2 regions of the Streptacidiphilus sp. PAMC 29251 genome follow, and region 2 is predicted to be linked to the other one. Evidence: predicted binding sites of a transcription regulator. Region 2 holds the regulator's gene; the other holds the start of a gene.
What was found. The regulator HrcA, encoded in region 2, represses chaperone genes, less so after heat shock. The targets are predictions, from matches to a motif close to TTNGCACTCNGNNNNNCNGAGTGCNAA.

Region 1 (4,189 bases), 820 kb from region 2:
CCACAGCGATGTCGGCGCCACCGCGATCGACAAGCGCCCGGTTCCTGGCCCGGTCAGGGTCACCGCCCCGGGGCCGCGCGGCAGCGGCGGCAGCGGCAGCGCGCTGGTCGGCGACGAGGTCTGCGACCAGCGGAACCACGGCGGCGACGACCAGGCGGTGTACGCCTACAGCCGCGAGGAGCTGGACGTCTGGGAGCGGGAGCTCGGCCGCGCGCTGCCCAACGGCGTCTTCGGCGAGAACCTGACCACGCTCGGGATCGACACCACCGACGCGCTGATCGGCGAGCGCTGGCAGGTCGGCGGGCAGCTGGTGCTGGAGGTCTGCGCGACCAGGATCCCCTGCCGGACCTTCGCCGGCTGGCTGGACCAGGCCCGCTGGATCAAGCACTTCACCCAGCGCGCGCTCCCCGGCGCCCATCTGCGGGTGATCACCCCGGGCGAGATCAGCGCGGGCGATGCGATCACCGTGCTCTCCCGTCCGGACCACGGCGTGACCAGCGGCATCGTCTTCCGCGCGCTGACCCTGGAGCCCGACCTGCTGCCGCTGCTGGTCCCGATCGAGACCCTCGGCGCCCACCAGCGCGCCCGCGCCCTCAAAAGGGTTCAGTAGGCAAACGCCAAGGGGCGCGAGGAACTGCGCTGCCAACCATGCACTCACGTGCACCAAGCAGCACAGCTCCTCGCGCCCCTACCAGGCGTCAGCGACTAGTGGCTGTGCCCGTGGCCACCGTGGCCGGCCGCAGCCTCTTCCTCGGCCGGCTTCTCGACGACCAGGGTCTCGGTCGTGAGCAACAGCGAAGCGATCGACGCGGCGTTCTGCAGCGCCGAGCGGGTGACCTTGACCGGGTCGATGACGCCGGCCTTGAGCAGGTCGCCGTACTCGCCGGTCGCGGCGTTGTAGCCCTGGCCCTCTTCGAGCTCCGACACCTTGCTGGTGATGACGTAGCCCTCGAGGCCCGCGTTCTGGGCGATCCAGCGCAGCGGCTCGACCAGCGCGCGGCGGACGACGGCGACACCGGTCGCCTCGTCGCCGACCAGGCCGAGGCTGCCGTCGAGCACCTTCTGGGCGTGCACGAGGGAGGCGCCGCCGCCGGCGACGATGCCCTCCTCGACCGCCGCGCGGGTCGCCGAGATGGCGTCCTCGAGACGGTGCTTCTTCTCCTTGAGCTCGACCTCGGTGGCAGCGCCGACCTTGATCACGCAGACCCCGCCGGCCAGCTTGGCCAGGCGCTCCTGCAGCTTCTCGCGGTCCCAGTCCGAGTCGGTGTTCTCGATCTCGGCCTTGATCTGCGCGACCCGGCCGGCCACCTCGGAGGAGTCACCGGCGCCGTCGACGACGGTGGTGTTGTCCTTGGAGACGGTGACCCGGCGGGCGGTGCCCAGCAGCTCCAGACCGGCCTGGTCGAGCTTGAGGCCGACCTCCTCGGCGATGACCGTGGCACCGGTGAGGGTGGCCAGGTCGCCGAGCATGGCCTTGCGGCGGTCGCCGAAGCCGGGGGCCTTCACCGCGACGGCGTTGAAGGTGCCGCGGATCTTGTTGACGACCAGGGTCGACAGCGCCTCGCCGTCGACGTCCTCGGCGATGATCAGCAGGGGCTTGCTGGCGCCGCCCTGGAGGATCTTCTCCAGCAGCGGGAGCAGGTCCTGGATCGAGGAGATCTTGCCCTGGTGGATCAGGATGTAGGGGTCCTCCAGGACCGCCTCCATCCGCTCCTGGTCGGTGACCATGTAGGGCGACAGGTAGCCCTTGTCGAACTGCATGCCCTCGGTGAACTCGAGCTCGAGGCCGAAGGTGTTGGACTCCTCGACGGTGATGACACCGTCCTTGCCGACCTTGTCCATCGCCTCGGCGATCAGGTCGCCGACCTGCTGGTCCTGGGCGGACAGACCGGCGACGGCAGCGATGTCCTCCTTGCCGTCGATCTCACGGGCGATCGAGAGCAGGTGGTCCGACACGGCCTTGACGGCGGCGTCGATGCCCTTCTTCAGCCCGGACGGACCGGCGCCGGCGGCGACGTTGCGCAGACCCTCGTTGACCAGGGCCTGGGCCAGCACGGTGGCGGTGGTGGTGCCGTCACCCGCGATGTCGTTGGTCTTGGTGGCGACCTCCTTGACCAGCTGCGCGCCAAGGTTCTCGTACGGGTCGTCGAGCTCCACCTCACGGGCGATGGTGACACCGTCGTTGGTGATGGTGGGAGCGCCGAACTTCTTGTCGATGACGACGTTGCGGCCCTTGGGGCCGAGCGTCACCTTCACGGTGTCGGCCAGCTTGTTGACGCCACGCTCGAGCGAGCGGCGGGCGTCCTCGTCGAACTTCAGGATCTTCGCCATGCTTAGGGTTTCCCTCTCAAACAACCGAGCCCGGGCACCCGGTCTCACTCAGTGAAGACTGGGGGCCCGGGCGGGGTCACGACTCTGCGGTCAGCGTCGTGGCTGCAAAACAGCCAGGTGGTACTTCTCGACTACTACTTCTCGACGATCGCGAGAACGTCGCGGGCCGAGAGGACGAGGTACTCCTCGCCGTTGTACTTGACCTCGGTGCCGCCGTACTTGCTGTACAGCACGATGTCGCCGACGGCGACGTCGAGCGGCAGGCGCTGGCCGTCCTCGAAGCGACCCGGGCCAACGGCCAGGACAACGCCCTCCTGGGGCTTCTCCTTCGCCGTGTCCGGAATGACCAGGCCAGAAGCCGTGGTCTTCTCGGCTTCGAGCGGCTGGACCACAATGCGGTCCTCGAGCGGCTTGATGGCAACCTTGGAGCTGGTGGTCGTCACGTTCCGACCTCCCCCTTCGGAGATCACGGGGTGATTCATGTCTTGGGTCGCGAAGAGTGTGGTGCGAAACCGTCGTCGCGGTGCCGGAATCGCCCCTTCGCGGGGTTAGCGCTCTCACAAGGAGAGTGCCAACGACGACACTAGGCCGCCGTTAGCACTCAGTCAACCAGAGTGCCAACGACGCGCTTACGGGATGATGTCCGGGTGGAGACCGAATCGTTCCTGGCCCTGCTCACCGACGAGGGCCAGACCCTGCTGGCACAGCTGCGCGACCACGCCCCGGGGCAGGAGCTGGCGGTGGCGACCAGGCTGCGGCGTTCGCACCCGGCGGAACTGGTGTCGGCCGCGATCGGCCAGGCCCGGCTGCGGCAGCGGGCGGTGGCCAAGTTCGGCGCGGCCGACGCGGGGCGGATGTACTTCACCCCGGACGGGGTGGAACAAGCCACCCGAAAGAGTGTCGCCGAGTGGCGCGCGCAGCGGTTCAAGAGCCTGGGCGTGGCCCGGCTGGCCGACCTCTGCTCGGGCGTGGGCGGCGACGCGGTCGCGCTGGCCCGGGCCGGCATCCAGGTCCTCGCCGTCGACCGGGATCCGCTGACCTGCGCCGTCGCCGAGGCCAACGCGGCGGCGCTGGGCCTGGACGGACTGATCGAGCAGCGCTGCGGCGACGTCGCCGAGGTGGCCCTGGACGGGTACGACGCGGTCTTCGTGGACCCGGCCCGGCGCGGGGGCCGCGGCAGGATCTTCGATCCTGAGTCGTATTCGCCGCCGCTGAGCTGGGCGGTCGCCGCCGCCCGGCAGGCGCCGTTCGCGGCGCTCAAGGTGGCCCCGGGCATCCCGCACACCGCCGTTCCCGAGGGCGCGGAGGCCGAGTGGGTCTCCGACGGCGGGGACGTCAAGGAGGCGGTGCTCTGGTTCGGCACCGACCCGGCCGTGGAGCAGCCCCATCGCGCCACCCTGCTCCCCTCCGGCGCGACCCTCGCCGGCGGCCGGCTCCCCGACCCCGAGCCGGGGCCGGTCCTCAGCTACCTCTACGAGCCGGACGGCGCGGTGATCCGGGCCCATCTGGTCGCCGAGGTGGCCCGGGAACTGGACGCGACGCTGATCGACCCGACCATCGCCTACCTGACCGCCGACACCCTGCGAGCGACCCCGTTCGCGACGGCGTACGCCATCAGCGATGTGCTTCCGTTCGGGCTGAAGAAGCTCAAGGCGCTGCTCCGCGAACGCGGTGTCGGCACCGTCGTCATCAAGAAGCGGGGCTCGGCGGTGGAGCCGGAGGACCTCCGCCGCAGGCTCAAGCCGCAGGGCCCGCACTCCTGCACGGTCTTCCTGACCCGGGTCGCCGGCGCCCCGATGATGCTGCTGGGGCAGCCCGCTGACTGAGCGGCAGCTGGACCACGGCCGAGCTACGGCCG
Region 2 (4,189 bases):
CAGCCGCAGCCGCTCGGACGATCAGCCCCAGCGTCCGGTGCGCCCGAGCAGCAGGGCTCCGGCGGCGACCCCCGCCGTGGAGGTCCGCAGCACCGTGGACCCGAGCCGGTACGGGGCGGCGCCCGCCTCGGCGAAGCGCGCCAGCTCGTCCGGGGAGACCCCGCCCTCGGGGCCGACCACCAGCACCAGCTCGCCCCGGGCCGGCAGCCCGGCCGAGGCCAGCGGCAGCGAGCCCTCCTCGTGCAGCACCGCGCCCAGCGCGGCGCCGGCGAGCAGCTCGGCCACCTGCCGGGTGCTCATCGGGTCCCGGACCACCGGGAAGCGCAGCCGGCGGGACTGCTTGCCGGCCTCACGGGCGGTGGCCCGCCACTTCCCCAGGGCCTTGAGGCCCCGGTCGCCCTTCCACTGGGTGATGCAGCGCGAGGCCGCCCAGGGGACCACCTCGTCCACGCCGACCTCGGTCATCAGCTCGACCGCGAGCTCGCCCCGGTCGCCCTTGGGCAGCGCCTGCACCACCACCACCCGCAGCGCGGGCTCGGGTTCGGCCAGCAGCCCGGAGACCTGAACCTCCAGCGCCTCCTTGCCGAGCACGGCGGCGACCGAGCCGGACACCCCCTGGCCCGCGCCGTCGGTCAGCACCAGCTGCTCGCCGACGGCCAGCCGCCGCACCGCGACCGCGTGCCGGCCCTCCGCGCCGTCCAGCCGGACCACCGAGCCCACCGGGCCCAGCTGCGAGGTCTCCACCACGAACACGGGGGCTGTCACGACGTACGTTCCTGTCCTTGCTGTTCCTGGGAGCCGTGCGGCTCAGGCGCGGCCGTTGAAGGCGTCCTTCAGCCGGGAGAAGAGGCCCTGCTGGCCCGGCTCGAAGGTGCCCTTGGGGCGCTCCTCGCCGCGCAGCGCGGCGAGCCGCCGCAGCAGGTCCTCCTGCTCCGGGTCGAGCTTGCCGGGGGTCTGCACCTCGACGTGCACTATCAGGTCGCCGCGGCCGCCGCCGCGCAGGTGGGTGATGCCGCGCCCGTGCAGCGGGATGGACTGCCCGGACTGGGTGCCGGGGCGGACGTCGATCTCCACCTGGCCGTCCAGGGTCTCCAGCGGGACCTTGGTGCCCAGCGCCGCCGCCGTCATCGGCAGCGTCACGGTGCAGTGCAGGTCGTCGCCGCGGCGCTGGAAGATCTTGTGCGCGTTCTCGGCGATCTCGACGTAGAGGTCGCCGGCCGGGCCGCCGCCGGGGCCGACCTCGCCCTCGCCGGCCAGCTGGATCCTGGTGCCGTTGTCGACACCGGCCGGGATCTTCACGGTCAGCGTGCGGCGGGCGCGGACCCGGCCGTCGCCGGCGCACTCGGGGCAGGGGGTGGGCACGACGGTGCCGAAGCCCTGGCACTGCGGGCAGGGGCGGGAGGTCATAACCTGGCCCAGGAAGGACCGGGTGACCTGCGACACCTCGCCGCGACCGCGACACATGTCACAGGTCTGGGCGGAGGTGCCGGGGGCCGCGCCCTCGCCGTTGCAGGTGGTGCAGACCACGGCGGTGTCGACCTGGATGTCCTTGGTGGTGCCGAACGCGGCCTCTTCGAGGTCGAGGTCGATCCGGATCATCGCGTCCTGGCCGCGCCTGGTCCGCGACCGCGGTCCGCGCTGCGCGCCGCCGGCCGCGCCGAAGAAGGCGTCCATGATGTCGCTGAAGCCGAAGCCCGCGCCCGCGCCGAAGCCGCCGGGGCCCGCGCCGCCGCCGTTCGCCGACAGGGGATCCCCGCCCAGGTCGTAGACCTGCCGCTTGTTGGGGTCCGAGAGGACCTCGTAGGCGGCGTTGATCTCCTTGAACCGCTCCTGGGTCTTCGGGTCGGGATTGACGTCAGGATGGAGTTCGCGCGCCAGTCGGCGGAACGCCTTCTTGATCTCGTCCTGACCGGCGTCACGCCGGACGCCGAGTACCGCGTAGTAGTCCGTGGCCACCAAAATGCTCCGCTTGTTCTATTCGCGCCGACGTTCCCGACACCGCTGTAAGGCTATGACGCAGCCAGGATCTGACCGACGTACCGTGCAACCGCCCGGACGGCACCCATGGTTCCCGGGTAGTCCATCCTCGTCGGCCCGAGCACACCCAGTTTGGCGACGGTCTCGTCGCCCGAACCGTAGCCCACCGACACGACCGACGTGGAATTGAGCCCTTCGTAGGCGTTCTCGTGACCGATACGGACCATCATGCCCGCGTCGGCGGTCTCCCCGAGCAGCTTCAGCAGGACCACCTGCTCCTCCAACGCCTCCAGCACGGGGGCGATGGTGAGCGGGAAGTCGTGCGGGAAGCGGGTGAGGTTGGCGGAGCCGCCGATGACGATCCGCTCCTCGGTCTGCTCGGCCAGCGCCTCGAACAGCGCGGTGAGCACGGCCGTGACCGCGCCCCGCTCCTCGCGTTCGAACGCCTCGGGCAGATCCTGCAGCAGGGTCGGCACCTCGGCGAAGCGCTGGCCCGCGGCCCTGGTGTTCAGCCGGCTGCGCAGATCGGCGAGGACCGTCTCACCGACCGCGCCGGGGCAGTCGATCAGCCGCTGCTCCACCCGGCCGGTGTCGGTGATCAGCACCAGCATCACCCGGGTCGGCGTCAGCGCCACCAGTTCCACATGGCGCACCGTCGATCGGGACAGCGAGGGGTACTGCACCACGGCGACCTGCCGGGTCAGCTGCGCCAGCAGCCGCACCGTACGGGCCACCACGTCGTCCAGGTCCACCGCGTGGTCCAGGAAGCTGCCGATGGCCCGGCGCTCGGGCGCGGACAGCGGCTTCACCTCGGTCAGCCGGTCGACGAACAGCCGGTAGCCCTTGTCGGTGGGCACCCGTCCGGCGCTGGTGTGCGGCTGGTGGATGTAGCCCTCGTCCTCGAGTGTCGCCATGTCGTTGCGCACCGTGGCCGGCGACACGCCGAGGTTGTGGCGTTCCACCAGGGCCTTGGAGCCGACCGGCTCCTCGGTCCCGACGTAGTCCTGGACGATGGCACGCAGAACCGCCAGCTTGCGGTCGTCGAGCTTGCGCTCCTCATGCACGGGCCACGCACCTCCTGTCCTCGGACACCGGCTGTCCTGTGGAGACTGGCACTCTGGCCGAACGAGTGCCAACGCCTGTTCGGCCAGTGTAAGGCGCGAGGGTAGGCCACCGGAACGCCCGCGCCCTCCCATACGTACCTGTTGGTAGGCCCTACAGGGCAGAATTGCAGCACAGGTCCATCTTGAGGAGTGGCTACATGCCCAGAACACGCTTTGCACCCGACCGCGGACTGACCAGCCGGATGCTGCTGACGATGTTCCTCATCGGGCTGCTGTATGTCGTCTTCGTCGGCGCCCTGCTGGTCTTCCTCAAGGGAGCCTGGCTGATCATCGTGATCATCGCCGGCGGCCTGTTCATCGCCCAGTTCTGGTTCAGCGACCGGATCGCCTCCTTCAGCATGGGCGCCCGCGAGGTCAGCGCCCAGGACTACCCGGAGCTGCACGGCACGGTCGACCGGCTCTGCGCCCTGGCCGACATGAAGAAGCCCAAGGTCGCCGTCGCCCAGAGCGACATCCCCAATGCCTTCGCCACCGGCCGCAACGAGAAGAACGCCGTGGTCTGCGTCACCACCGGGCTGCTCCGCCGGCTGGAGCCGGAGGAGCTGGAGGGCGTGCTCGCCCACGAGATGTCGCACGTGGCCCACAAGGACGTGATGGTGATGACCATCGCCGGCTTCCTCGGCGTGCTGACCGGCATCCTGACCAGGGTCGGCCTGCAGGCCGGGCTGTTCGGCGGCTTCAGCAGCCGGGACAACCGGGACGGCGACAACACCGGCATGGTGCTGCTGATCGTGATCGGGGTCAGCGCCGTGGCCTACAGCATCAGCTTCCTGCTGACCCGGCTGCTCTCCCGCTACCGCGAGCTCTCCGCCGACCGCGCCGCCGCGCTGCTGACCGGGCGCCCCTCGGCGCTGGCCTCCGCGCTCACCAAGGTCAGCGGGGAGATGGCGGCCATCCCCACCGAGGACCTGCGCCGCGCGCAGCCCTTCAACGCGTTCTACTTCGCCCCGGCGGTCTCCGCCCGCAAGGCGGCCAGCCAGGCCTTCTCCACCCACCCCTCGCTGCAGCAGCGGCTGGAGCAGCTGGGCCGGATCTCCGCCGAGCTGGGCCGTCCGTAGTCCTTCGCTGTATCCATCACCTCCCGTGTT

Region 1: the regulator HrcA is predicted to act here: its motif matches at 2,363-2,389, upstream of groL (chaperonin GroEL).

The regions. Positions count from the first base shown of each region.
Region 1 is NZ_CM135725.2:4,265,360-4,269,548, forward strand. It holds gene ACXKR8_RS19950 (MOSC domain-containing protein) at 1-610, shown strand, start outside; gene groL (chaperonin GroEL) at 706-2,331, opposite strand; gene groES (co-chaperone GroES) at 2,466-2,774, opposite strand; gene ACXKR8_RS19965 (class I SAM-dependent methyltransferase) at 2,979-4,157, shown strand; gene ACXKR8_RS19970 (polysaccharide deacetylase family protein) at 4,181-4,189, opposite strand, start outside.
Region 2 is NZ_CM135725.2:3,443,181-3,447,369, forward strand. It holds gene ACXKR8_RS16140 (16S rRNA (uracil(1498)-N(3))-methyltransferase) at 22-765, opposite strand; gene dnaJ (molecular chaperone DnaJ) at 808-1,956, opposite strand; gene hrcA (heat-inducible transcriptional repressor HrcA) at 2,010-3,041, opposite strand; gene htpX (zinc metalloprotease HtpX) at 3,239-4,159, shown strand.